DNA from 4 places in the Streptomyces sp. SID14515 genome. Region 3 is predicted to be linked to each of the others. Evidence: riboswitches for the same ligand, from Rfam matches in the RefSeq annotation. Region 3 holds a riboswitch; each other region holds the start of a gene.

Region 1 (3,189 bases), on a different contig from region 3:
AGCTCCATCGGGCTGAACTTGGCCTGTGCGGGGCCACGCCGCCCGAACACATGCACCTCCAGCGCCTTGTTCTGCTTGAGGCCCTGGTACACGTTGTCCGGGATCTCGGTGGGCAGCAGCTCGTCCGCCGTCTTGGCCAGGACACGGGCCACGTCCAGGGCCACGTTCCCGACGCCGAGCACCGCGACCTTCTCCGCGGTCAGCGGCCAGGTGCGCGGGACCTCGGGGTGCCCGTCGTACCAGGAGACGAACTCGGCGGCGCCGTAGGAACCGTCCAGCTGGATGCCGGGGATGTCGAGCGCCCGGTCGGCCTCGGCGCCGGTGGAGAAGATCACCGCGTCGTAGAACGACCGCAGGTCGTCCAGGCCGATGTCGTGCGGGTAGCTGACGTTGCCGAAGAGCCGGATCTGGGGCTTGTCCAGCACCTGGTGCAGGGCCTTGACGATGCCCTTGATGCGCGGGTGGTCGGGGGCCACGCCGTAACGGATCAGGCCGAAGGGCGCGGGCATGCGCTCGAAGAGGTCGATCGAGACCCCCGGGTCCTGGCAGACCTCGGATTTGAGCAGCGCGTCCGCAGCATAGATACCGGCGGGGCCGGCTCCGACAATGGCGACGCGGACGGGGCGTGTCATGGCGTGGTGATCCTTCGGGGCGGGCGAACGCGGGCAGGTACAGCGTACGTCGGAGGTAAGGGTTGGCTTACTAGTCTCCACCCCACACCGTAAGCGATCGCCCCGCGGGCCCTTCGGTCACCCCCACCCAGAGTGTCCGATTGGCCCGTTTCGTTATGCCCATATGGTCGATTTGGTTCTTTTGCTCCGTCTATCCGTAAAGGGATTTCCAGGCCTTTTGATGCATTTGCCTGGGCCTGTTTTCGCCATCACCGCGAGCGAGTGGTGAGCGTCACGTCCGAGGGCGCGGACGCAGAACCGGAGGCATCGGTTCCCTTCTGTGCGAAGAAAGTTGACGCCGTGACGGTGCGGGCCGATCCGGGAATTCCGCCATTCGATCTTGCGTGGAAAAGGGAATCCGGAATGCGGGGCTTGTTCTGTCCCGCGTTTCTCGCCTACGGTCACCGTCAATCCGGATGGAACGCCGAATCCTGCCGCCGTCCGGGAATCCGAAACCCACTCACGTACGGCAGGAGCGGGGGACCCAGGTAAGTCGCCGAACCGTAACCGGAACGGCTTGGGGTGAAGTCGCACGATCGTGCGGCCAGACATCTCCCGTCTGAACCCGACAGCTCACCTCGCAGGCGCCGGAGAGGAAATCCCCCATGCCCGCACAGGGTAAGCACCGCCGTCCCCAGTCCACCTCGCTGCGTCGTGGCCTCGCCGCCGTGACCACCGGCGGAGCCGTTCTCGCGCTCCCCGTGATCGGCGCCACCAGCGCCTTCGCGGCCCCCGCCCCCACCGCCGCACCGCAGGCCGTGGCCCCCGCCGCGGTGGTCGCCCAGGCGAATTCCGCCGTGAAGGCCGCGCCCGCCCAGCATTCCGTGGTGGCCGGCGAAACGCTTTCCAAGATCGCCCGAGAGCATTCCGTCAGCGGCGGCTGGCAGAAGCTGTACGAAGGCAACCGGAAGATCGTCGGAGAGAATCCCGACCTTATTCACCCGGGTATCAAGCTGACGCTCGGAAACAAGGCCGCCGCCCCGTCGGACGCCAAGTCCTCCAAGGCTTCCGCCGCCACCGCGCGCGGTGCGTCGGCGGACCGTGCCGACCGTTCGGAGCGTACGAACATCGCCCCGGTGGCGAAGGCCGCTCCGGCCGCCGAGAAGGCCGTCGCATACACCGATGACCTCGACGGCTGGATCAAGGAATCGCTCGCGGTCATGGCCGAGCACGGCATCCCCGGCACCTACGAGGGCATCCACCGCAACATCATGCGCGAGTCCTCGGGCAACCCCGCCGCGATCAACAACTGGGACTCCAACGCGGTCAAGGGCACCCCGTCCAAGGGCCTGCTCCAGGTCATCGACCCGACCTTCCAGGCCTACCACGTGCCCGGCACCTCGACCGACAGCTATGACCCGGTCGCCAACATCACGGCCGCGTGCAACTACGCCGCGGACCGCTACGGCTCGATCGACAACGTCTTCGGCGCCTACTGATCCTCCGCGCCCGAACCCGAGGGGCCCCGGACTGCATGGTCCGGGGCCCCTCCGTCATGCCGGACGGCGCCGTGAAGTTACCCCCAAGTTTCTAGTGACTTACCACGCGATCGACAGTAGAACCTGTTGCACTCTGTCGAGAGTGAGGGATGTCACATGAGTGACACTACCAAGCAGGATGGCGGGACCAAGGGCGTCTCGCGTCGAAGATTCATCACTGGAACAGGTTCTCTTCTGGGGGTCGCGGCGCTTGCCGGGACCACCGCACCGGCCTGGGCGAGCGCACGGGCGGCAGCAGCGCCGATCGGCTCCGGGGCCCATGTGCCCGTCCTGGTCATCGGCACCGGATACGGCGGCTCCGTCGCCGCCCTCCGGCTCGCCCAGGCCGGCACGGACGTCCACATGGTCGAGATGGGCATGGCCTGGGACACCCCGGGCGCGGACGGAAAGATCTTCGCCAACACCACCAAACCGGACGACCGCTCCTTCTGGCTGCGGACCCGGACCAAGCAGCCGCTGAGCAACTTCCTCGGCTTCCCCATCGACAAGGACGTCAACCGCTACACCGGCATCCTGGACGCCGAGGAGTTCGGCGGCATCACGGTCTACCAGGGCCGCGGCGTCGGGGGTGGATCCCTGGTCAACGGCGGCATGGCCGTCACCCCGCGCCGGGAGAACTTCGGCGCCATCCTCCCGACGGTGAACGCCGAGGAGATGTACAGCACCTACTACCCGCGCGCCAACAGCGGGCTCGGCGTCACCACCATCGATCCCGCCTGGTTCGACACCGTCGACTGCTACCAGTACGCCCGGGTCGGCCGAAAACACGCGCAGCGCTCCGGCTTCCCGTTCCTCTTCGTGCCCGCCGTGTACGACTGGGACTACATGAAGCAGGAGGCGGCCGGAACCGTACCGAAGTCGGCCCTGGACGCGGAGATCCTCTACGGCAACAACTACGGCAAGAAGTCGCTCCAGAAGACCTACATCGACCGGATCAGGGCCACCGGCCGGGTCACCATCTCCCCGCTCCACAAGGTCACCACGGTCACCCCGGCCCCCGGCGGCGGCTACACCGTGCT
Region 2 (3,189 bases), on a different contig from region 3:
CGGCCGAGGAGCCCAGCCGTTCGTACGTGATCGGGCTCGGTGAGATGTATGTCGCCGATCCCCGCTTCGGAAAGAACTACGATCGCTACGGGGACGGCACCGCCGCCTTCGTACGGGACGCACTGACGGTCTACGCGGAACACCGGCTCTCCGACTGACCACGGGCCGGGACTCCGTTCGCTTCCCCCTATTCGGCCGATGCGGAGTCGCCGCTCGGCGCGGCTCCGGGAAGCCTGGACGGGGCGCGGTACCGTCCGCAGCCGTGGGTGGACCGGGCAGGAGTGCACAGGTGGGGATGGCCGAGAGACGGCGCAGCGGCACGGCGGGGAGCATGGACGCCGTGGGCCGTGCGGTGTTCGGGTCCCCGGAGAGCAACGTGACGCCCGGCAGCCGGGGGTCACGCCGGTTCGTCCGGATGCTGCCCGCCCTGCTGATCGTCGGCGGGCTGCTGTTCGACTCGCTGGCCCCGCCCAACTTCACCGCCGTCCCGCTGTTCGTGGCGGCCCCGCTGATCGCCGCGCCGTTCTTCTCGCTGTCCCGGACGATCCGCACCGGCATCGCGGCGATCCTCTCCGTCATCGCGATGCGGCTCTCCGACGGGACGTCCACCCAGGTGGTCCCCGTCATCGAGATGATCACCGTGCTCACCGCCTCGGTGCTCGCCCTCGTCATCAACGGGGTCGTACGGCGCAGCAACGAGCAGCTGGCCTCGGCCCGGGTGATCGCCGAGACCGCCATGCGGGCCGTGCTGCCGACGCCGGCCGAGCGGATCGGCGGGCTCCAGGTGGCCGCGCGGTACGAGGCGGCACAGGCGGACGAGTTCGTGGGCGGCGACCTGTTCGCCGTCGCGGACACCCCGTACGGCGTACGCGTGGTGGTCGGCGACGTGCGCGGCAAGGGGCTGGGCGCCGTCGAGGCGGTGGCGGTGATCATCGGGGCGTTCCGGGAGGCCGCCGAGCAGGAGCTCTCGCTGGAGGGTGTGGCGCAGCGGCTGGAGCGGGCGCTGGCCCGGGAGGGGACGCGGCGGTACGGGCTGGACGCCATGGAGGGGTTCATCACCGCCGTACTGGCCGAGATCCCGCCCGGCGCGGCCTCGCTGCGCATCGTGAACCGCGGTCACCCGGAGCCGATCCTGCTGCACGCGGACGGCGCCCTGGAGGTGCTGGCGCCCTCGGTGCCCGCGCTGCCGCTGGGGATGGACCTGGGGGTGTGGCCGGACCGGGCCGACGAGTGGGAGATGCCCGCCGGGGCGACGCTGCTCGCCTTCACGGACGGTCTGTCGGAGGCCAGGGACGCGAACGGGGTCTTCTACGATCCGGCGGCCCGGCTGCGCGGCCGGATCTTCCCGGGCCCCGAGGAGCTGTTGTCGGCGCTGACCGACGACGTACGGCTGCACACCGGGGGGCGGACCACGGACGACATGGCGCTGATCGCGGTCGGCCGGCCGGCGGAGGGGCAGCCCGTGCGCCGGACGACGGTGAAGATCGTGGGCCGGGGCGATGACACGGTGCGTAACTGAAGGACACCGCTCCGCATAACATTTGACACAACGTCAGAAAAAGGAGTGTGGCTGAGTCGCGGTCAAGTCGCCCGATTCCGCCCGCTTGTGACCCGTACATCCCCACCGCGTCCGTTAATGATCAACAGGAACAGCTTGGAATCGGGCCCGGGTGTCTATTAACGTTCGATAACGCAGCGCGGTCGTCCCAGTCGTCGTCAGAGACGGCACCGCGCGCGAGCGCCGAATTCCGCAAGGGAACCGGGGAACCACCTACATGGGGTGAATCGGACGCCTGCGTCTCGTGAGAGACGGAGGGGCCCGTAGGAGACCTTCCTGCTCCGAACCCGTCAGCTAACCCGGTAGGCGAGAAGGAAGGAAAGGAGTGCGCCCACGTGGCGTCCAACAAGCCTGCCCCTGAGGTCCCGTCACCCTTCAGTGCCGACACCTTCGGTGACGCGGAGCGGTCCTGGGAGGAGTGGAATCCCACCGAGGAGTCCATCCGTCCCGTGCGCGGCAGGCACCGCGTAGCCAAGCAGCGTGGTCTGGCCCGTAGCTCCACCGTCCTCGGGGTCGGCGTCATAGCGGCCGTCGGTGCGGGCGGCATGGCCACCGCGCAGGACAAGGCGCCGGTCTCCATCTCTCTTCCCGATTCGATCGCGGACAACCTCCCCGACGCCAAGTCCCTTCCCGGCGTCGGGTCCTTCATGTCGGACGACGCCGAGCCCGCCCCGGTCGCCGCGGCCGCGCCGCTCACCACCGCCGGCCTCACCACCGCCGAGGCCGAGGAGGGCACCGCCGACGCGGGCGAGGCCCTGCGCGCCCGGATCCTCCAGCAGGCCGAGCAGCAGCAGGCCAGCGCCGACGCCGAGGCCAAGGCCGCCGCCGAGAAGGCCGCGGCCGAGAAGGCGGCGCAGGAGGCCAAGAAGCAGCAGGACCAGGCCGAGGCCGAGGCCGCCGCGAAGAAGAAGGCCGAGGAGGAAGCGGCCGCGAAGAAGAAGGAGGCCGAGCGTCTCGCGAAGCTCGCCGCCAGCTTCTCCCTGCCCACCTCCTCGTACACGATCACCTCGACCTACGGTCAGTCCGGCGCCCTGTGGTCCTCGGGCCAGCACACCGGTCTGGACTTCGCCGGGTCGGCCGGTACGCCGATCAAGGCCGTGCACGGCGGCACGATCACGTCGGCCGGCTGGGCCGGTTCGTACGGCTACCGCACGGTGCTCCAGCTCGATGACGGCACGGAGATCTGGTACGCGCACCAGTCCTCGATCGACGTCTCGGTCGGCCAGAAGGTCACCACCGGCGAGACCATCGGCCGCATGGGCGCCACCGGCAACGTGACCGGTGTCCACCTCCACATGGAGGTCCGCACGGCGGGCGGTTCGGCGATGGACCCGATGGCCTGGCTGAACAGCAAGGGCCTCTCGGTCTGAGACCCCGGCATTTCGGTCCGGGGCCCGGGCCGTCCGGTCCGCGTCCCCGGCCCTCCGGCTGACGACGTACGTCCCTTCGTCGCCACCCCGCCCCGAAACCCCGGCAGCCCTGACGCACACCCCCCCCCGACGTCAGGGCTGCCGGTCTGTCCGGGGGCGGCCGGGCCCGGTCGGGGCCCGCGCGGCGGTGACGTGCGCCCCCGTGGTGCGCCATCCGGTGGAACGCCACCCCGTGGAACACCATCCGGCGGAATACCTCCG
Region 3 (3,189 bases):
GCTGCTTGGGTTTTCGGTGAGCTGACCTGCGGTGCGCTGCCACGGGGGCGGCATCCTTCCTGTCGGCCGACCGCCGGGGGATACCGGCGGGTCCGTGAAGGACGCTAATCCGGGTGCGCGGAAAAGGGTCACCATGACAGCTATTGCCCTGATGTGACGTTTCGCCGATCGCTGATGATCGAAGCGATCAATGAAGGCTTGCCTCACTGAAAGGTAAAACTTTGGCCATGGCTAGGCTCCGGAGCCATGGACGTACTCATCAATGTCTTCGTCGCCCTGCACATCATCGGCATCGCCTCCCTGCTGGGCGGCTTCCTGACGCAGATGAAGGCCATGGGTGAGGGCACCGCCCGCTTCGGCCCGGCCATGCTCCACGGTGCGCTGACCATGCTCGTCACCGGCATCGCCCTCGTCGGCCTCAACCAGGCCGACGACCAGACCGTGAACAACGTCAAGATCGGCATCAAGCTGGCGCTGCTGGTCGTGATCCTCGCCCTGGTCTACGTCAAGCGGGACGACGAGACGGTCGACGAGGGCGCGTTCGGGGCGGTCGGCGGGCTGACGGTCGCCAACATCTTCATCGCCACCGTCTGGACCTGAGGCCGGACCACGGCCTTCCGGGGGCGGCCGCCGAAGAGCCGCCCCCCGGCCCGTACCCGTACTACGCCGGGCGGACGCTCCCGTAGATCGGCATGTAGTAGATCGACTCCTCGCGCACGTTCGCACCCGGCTTCGGGGCGTGGATCATCATGCCGTCGCCCTTGTAGATGCCGACATGGCTGATGTCGTCGTAGAAGAAGACCAGGTCCCCCGGCCGCAGGTCGGACGTGGCGACCCGGGTCCCGACCTTCACCTGATCCCAGGTGGTCCGCGGCAGGGTCACGCCCGCCTCCCGCCACGCCGCCTGCGTCAGCCCCGAGCAGTCGTACGAGGAGGGGCCCGACGCGCCCCAGACGTACGGCTTCCCGATCTGGGCGCGGGCGAAGTCCAGCACCTTCTCCGCCTTGGCGGCGTAACCGCTGCCCGTACCGGATCCGGAGCCCGAACCCGTGCCCGTACCGGAACCGGAGCCCGTGCCCGAACCGCCCGACTCCTTCGCGGCCTCCTCGCGGGCCTTCTCCTCCGCCTCGGCCTTCTCCTTCGCCTCGGCGGCCTGCCGGGCGGCCAGCTTCGCCGCCTTCTCCTTGGCCTCGGCCTCCTTCTTGCGCTCCAGCTCCGCCAGCCGCGCCTTCTCCTCGGCGGTCAGCCGGGACAGCAGCCCACGGGCCTCGGTGAGCTTGGTCTGCACGTCCTTCTTGCTGGAGGCGAGCGTGGCCTGCGTCTCGGTGAGGGTCTCCAGGCTCTTCACCGCCTCCGCGCGCTTCTTCGCCGCCGAGGCCTGCTGCGTACGGAAATCGGTGACGGCCTTCTGCTGCCGCTCCGTCGCCCGGTCCATCAGCCGGCTCTGGTCGAAGTACCCCTGCGGGTCGTCCGCCAGGAAGAACGTCGCCGTGGGCGCGATGCCGCCGCTGCGGTACTGCGCCGCCGCGTAGGAGCCCAGCGCCCGGCGCGCCTCGTTGATCTTCTCGGTCCGCTTCGCCACGTCGGAGAGCAGCGTGTCGACCTTCTTCTGCTGCGTGGCGGAGGCGGCCTTGGCCCGGTTGTACTCCTGGGTCGCGGTGCCCGCCTGCCGGTACAGGGCGTCGACCTTCTTCTGCACTTCCTCGATGGCGGGCTTCGGCTCCGCGGGCGCGGCCGTGGCGCTCTGCGTGGAGAGCAACGTCACGGAGGCCAGCGCGGCCGTCGTCAGCCCGACGGCGGGAGTGGTGGTGCGCACCTTCGTGCGCGGCTTGCGATGCGATGCCAAGACCGGCATCTCCTTCCGTGGACCGCCTACCGGGTTAGCTGTCGGGTTCGGACGGAACGGAAGGCTGTCCTACGGTCCGGATCGAGGTCACGGACCGATTCACCCCGGTTCTGCGTGTGGGTCCCCGGTTCCGAACTGCCTGGAGGGCAGGACGGATTCGGCAGAGGTGTCCGTTAGGCGCGGTTCGCCTCAGGGAGGTACGGATCACCTGACCGAGCACGCTAGCCAACCCGTGGCACCGCTGGGAAGCACGATGAGCGATATGCCCGATACATTTTCGTGACCTTTTCGGATCGAGGGCTCCGCACCCCCTCCGACCGGGCACTCCTTCACGGAACGTCGACGTCCGCTCTCCGTGCGTAGAGCCGAAACCGTCGCTTCCCGGCTTCGGCGGAAGGTTGTCAGTCCGGCCGCCTAGACTCAGTAGGCGATGAGCAGCCTCTTTGACGACAGTTTCCTGACCGGCCTCCAGCCCGCGGAGGACGGCCCCCCGCCGCCCCCCGAGGACCACGCGCCCGAAGCGGTGCCGGAGGGACTCTTCGAGGGCGTCTACGACGCGCCCCCGCCTCCCCGGGACGGGTACTACCGGGACGGTCACCCGCGCCCGGTGATCGACTCCGCCGCGCTGCTCGACGGGCTGAACACCGAGCAGCGCGCCGCCGTCGTGCACGCCGGATCCCCGCTGCTCATCGTCGCCGGGGCCGGCTCCGGCAAGACCCGGGTGCTCACCCACCGCATCGCCCATCTGCTGGCCGAGCGCGGCACGCACCCCGGGCAGATCCTCGCGATCACCTTCACCAACAAGGCCGCGGGCGAGATGAAGGAGCGCGTCGAGCAGCTGGTGGGCCCGCGCGCCAACGCCATGTGGGTCATGACCTTCCACAGCGCGTGCGTCCGCATCCTGCGCCGCGAGTCGAAGAAGCTCGGCTTCACCTCGTCGTTCTCGATCTACGACGCCGCCGACTCCAAGCGCCTGATGGCCCTGGTCTGCCGTGACCTCGACCTGGACCCCAAGCGCTATCCGCCGAAGTCCTTCACCGCCAAGGTCTCCAACCTCAAGAACGAGCTCATCGACGAGGAGACCTTCGCCGGACAGGCGGCGGACGGGTTCGAGAAGACCCTCGCCCAGGCGTACGCGCTCTACCAGGCCCGCCTGCGCGAGGCCAACGCCCTGGACTTCGACGACATCATCATGACGACGGTCCACCTCCTCCAGGCCTTCCCGGACGTCGCCGAGCACTACCGCCGCCGCTTCCGCCACGTCCTCGTCGACGAGTACCAGGACACCAACCACGCCCAGTACACGCTGGTCCGTGAGCTGGTCGGCCCGGCCGGGGAGAACG
Region 4 (3,189 bases), on a different contig from region 3:
GAGGGGCGGCTGCGGGTCGGGCTCGGCGACACCGTGCACGACCTCGAACCCGGCGACAGCGCCCACTTCGACTCGCTCACCCCGCACCGGATCGCGGCCGTCGACCGCGGCGGTGCTGAGCTGCTCTTCGTCCACACCCTGCTGCAGAGTCCCGCCGCCGAGCTCTGCCTCGGCAACGCCCTCCACGCGCGCTGACCGGCCGTCCCCGCCGGCTCCATCCTTCGCTCCACCGGCCGCGAGGCCGACAGAGAGGACCGTCATGTCCGATTCCGAACACTACGACCCGCTGGGCCCCGGACGTCGCGCGAACGAGGACCCGCAGGAGAAGCGGATGCCGCGCGGCGTCATCATCCGGCTCTTCGCCTATCTGGTGGCGGGCCATGTCATCGCGGCCTTCCTCTACCTGCTCTTCGTGGTGGCCGGGAGCAAGTGACGGCCCGCCGGCGGACGGGTCAGTCCTGGTCGAGCAGGCGCTCGCGCAGCCGCTCCCGGGTGTCGGCGGAGATCTTCAGCCCCTCGGCCAGGTAGCGGTCCGTCGTGCCCCAGTTCTCCTCGATGGTCGCGAAGGCCGCCGCGAGATAGGCGGGCCGCGCCCCGAAGAGCGGGTCCAGCAGCTCCATCACCTCGGGCGACATGCCCGCGTCGGACGCGTCGGAGCGCTTCACGTTGTAGCGGCGGTGGAGGTCGTTGGACTTGAGGTAGTCCTCCTCGATCGCCTCCACCTCCACGCCGACCGCCAGCAGGGCGACCGCGATCGAGAGGCCGGCCCGGTCCTTGCCCGCCGCGCAGTGCATCAGGGCCGGGACGCTGTCCTCGGCCAGCGCGTGCAGCACCCGGCTGTGCTCGGCGGTGCGGTCCTCGATCGTCGCGCGGTACATCCGGATCATGCGGTCGACGCCCTTGCCGTTGGCGAGGACCGAGCGCAGCTGCTCGATGTTCCCGTCGCCCACCAGCCGCCAGAACTCCGCGCCGTCGGCCGGGTCCGAGAGCGGAATGCTGACATTGCGGACACCGGGCAGCTCGATGTCGTAACCGTCGAGGCGGTGGTCGGCGGAGTGGCGGAAGTCGAAGACCGTGTGCAGTCCGAGCCCGCCGAGGAAGGCCGCGTCCTCGGCGGTGGCGTGCGCCAGGTGGCCGCTGCGGTAGAGCCGCCCGAAGGCGGTGCGCCGCCCGTCCGTGGTGGGGAGCCCGCCCACGTCGCGGAAGTTGCGGACTCCGGTCAGCACGGTCTCTGTCGGCGGGACCTGCGGCACCTGCTGCGTCACGGTGGCTCCTGGGATCTCTGGCGTCGGCGCGGCTCGCCGGCGAGGGCGCTCCCGTGACGATACGACATCGATTCGACAGAAAATCATCACGGTCGCCACCCCGTCGCGGGGTGCCGTCGAGGCCGGGCTGACCCGGCGTCAGGAGCACTCTCGGCGGCATGTCCGTATTGGTGTATTTCGCAGAACATGCCCCGCTAATGGGGGAGATGGGATTCCGGAGGTGAGCGGGATCATATCCGTGACGGACCGTGGCGAGCGCGCCCGGGGGTATTCCCGTTGCCCGTACGGAAATCCAAGATCCGTAATCCACGGAGTGTGACGGGAAATCCGGGGCGATATCGAATCGATGATTCCGGCGCGCAACCGATGGCTTGTTCCGCTCGTCCTGACCGGTTTACGGTCGCCGCAATCCGGACGGACCGCCTAATCCTGCCGCCGCCCGGAATTCGCACCCACCCACTCACGTGTGGCAGGAGCGGGGGAACCAGGTAAGCCGCCGATCCGGAGTGATCCGGACCGGCTCGGGGTGAAGTCGCCGCAACGCGACCGGGCATCTCCAGCCCGAACCCGACAGCTCACCTCGCAGGCGCCGGAGAGGAACTTCCCCATGCCCGCAAAGGGTAAGCACCGTCGTCCGAAGTCCGGCCCGATCTCCCGCGGCGTCCTCGTCGCGGGGACCGGCGGCGCCGCACTCGCCCTGCCGCTCATCGGCGCCACCGTCGCGAGCGCCGCCGACCAGGCCGCTCCGGCCGCGAAGCCCGCCGCCGCCTCGGTCGCCGCCGCGCACACCGCCCCGTCGGCCGCCCCCGCCGCGTCGAAGACCGCCCCGAAGACGTACTCCGTCGTCTCCGGCGACTACCTGTCGAAGATCGCGGCCGAGCACCAGCTCAAGGGCGGGTGGGAGAAGCTGTACCAGGACAACCGCTCCACCGTCGGCGAGAACCCCAGCCTGATCCACCCGGGCATGAAGCTGACCCTCGGCGCCAAGGGCTCCGCCCCGGCCGAGAAGTCCGCCGCTCCCGAGGCCGCCCCGAAGAAGGCCGCTCCGGCCCCGAAGGCCGCGCCGAAGGAAGCCCCGAAGGGCGACACCATCTCCGCCGACGACTCCGAGGGCTCCGGCGACTCCGCGCAGACCGGCTCCTCCGAGGCCACCGGCTCCGGCTGGTCGGCCCCGCTGGCCAGCGCCAACGTCACCACCCAGTACCGCGCTTCGGGCGCCAGCTGGTCCAGCGGCTACCACACCGGATCGGACTTCCAGGCCGCCTCCGGCACCCCCGTCCTGGCCATCGGCCCGGGCACCGTCGTCTCGGCCGGCAACAGCGGCTCGTACGGCAACGAGGTCGTCATCCAGCACGAGGACGGCATGTACTCCCAGTACGCCCACCAGTCCTCGCTGAACGTCTCCGTCGGCCAGACCGTCACCGGCGGCCAGCAGATCGGCCTCTCCGGCTCCACCGGCAACTCCACCGGCCCGCACCTGCACTTCGAGGTCCGCACCGGCCCGAGCTACGGCTCGGACGTCGACCCGATCGCGTACCTGCGTCAGCACGGCGTCTCCGTCTGACCGAGCGCGACGAGAAGTATCCGAGGGGCGGTGCGCGGCGGCGCACCGCCCCTCTCTTTATTCCGGCTTTACCAAAACCTGACCGGGTGGTCTATCTCACCACCCGTCAACCCCGTATTACGGTCGCGTAGGTCACATCGAACGATGCAGGATAAGTGCTTGTGGCAGACGATTCGAGAAACAACCAGCAGCACATCATCGGGTCGTACGCGGCGATTGGCGACAGTTTCACCGAGGGCGTCGGCGACCCCGGCCCCGACGGGACCTTCGTAGGCTGGGCGGACCGCTTCGCGGTCCTCCTCGCCGACCGGCTCCCGGCCCCCGACGCGGAGGCCGGCCCCGAGGACTCCCCGCACGGGG

The links. Region 3 has a riboswitch for cyclic di-AMP ahead of G3I54_RS08465 (C40 family peptidase). Riboswitches for the same ligand answer to the same signal wherever they lie in the genome.
Region 1: another riboswitch for cyclic di-AMP. It lies ahead of G3I54_RS03830 (transglycosylase SLT domain-containing protein); the one in region 3 lies ahead of G3I54_RS08465 (C40 family peptidase).
Region 2: another riboswitch for cyclic di-AMP. It lies ahead of G3I54_RS11185 (M23 family metallopeptidase); the one in region 3 lies ahead of G3I54_RS08465 (C40 family peptidase).
Region 4: another riboswitch for cyclic di-AMP. It lies ahead of G3I54_RS03305 (LysM peptidoglycan-binding domain-containing M23 family metallopeptidase); the one in region 3 lies ahead of G3I54_RS08465 (C40 family peptidase).

Annotation. Positions count from the first base shown of each region.
Region 1 is NZ_JAAGMH010000021.1:57,983-61,171, forward strand. It holds gene G3I54_RS03825 (FAD-dependent oxidoreductase) at 1-632, opposite strand, end outside; cyclic di-AMP (ydaO/yuaA leader) riboswitch at 1,084-1,271, shown strand; gene G3I54_RS03830 (transglycosylase SLT domain-containing protein) at 1,277-2,110, shown strand; gene G3I54_RS03835 (GMC oxidoreductase) at 2,267-3,189, shown strand, end outside.
Region 2 is NZ_JAAGMH010000059.1:47,377-50,565, forward strand. It holds gene G3I54_RS11175 (MerR family transcriptional regulator) at 1-158, shown strand, start outside; gene G3I54_RS11180 (PP2C family protein-serine/threonine phosphatase) at 296-1,519, shown strand; cyclic di-AMP (ydaO/yuaA leader) riboswitch at 1,730-1,882, shown strand; gene G3I54_RS11185 (M23 family metallopeptidase) at 1,894-2,928, shown strand.
Region 3 is NZ_JAAGMH010000043.1:23,176-26,364, forward strand. It holds gene G3I54_RS08455 (NlpC/P60 family protein) at 1-43, opposite strand, end outside; gene G3I54_RS08460 (hypothetical protein) at 247-600, shown strand; gene G3I54_RS08465 (C40 family peptidase) at 662-1,855, opposite strand; cyclic di-AMP (ydaO/yuaA leader) riboswitch at 1,854-2,019, opposite strand; gene pcrA (DNA helicase PcrA) at 2,277-3,189, shown strand, end outside.
Region 4 is NZ_JAAGMH010000019.1:29,645-32,833, forward strand. It holds gene G3I54_RS03295 (XRE family transcriptional regulator) at 1-195, shown strand, start outside; gene G3I54_RS38835 (DUF6126 family protein) at 260-433, shown strand; gene G3I54_RS03300 (tyrosine-protein phosphatase) at 453-1,265, opposite strand; cyclic di-AMP (ydaO/yuaA leader) riboswitch at 1,709-1,869, shown strand; gene G3I54_RS03305 (LysM peptidoglycan-binding domain-containing M23 family metallopeptidase) at 1,873-2,829, shown strand; gene G3I54_RS03310 (SGNH/GDSL hydrolase family protein) at 2,991-3,189, shown strand, end outside.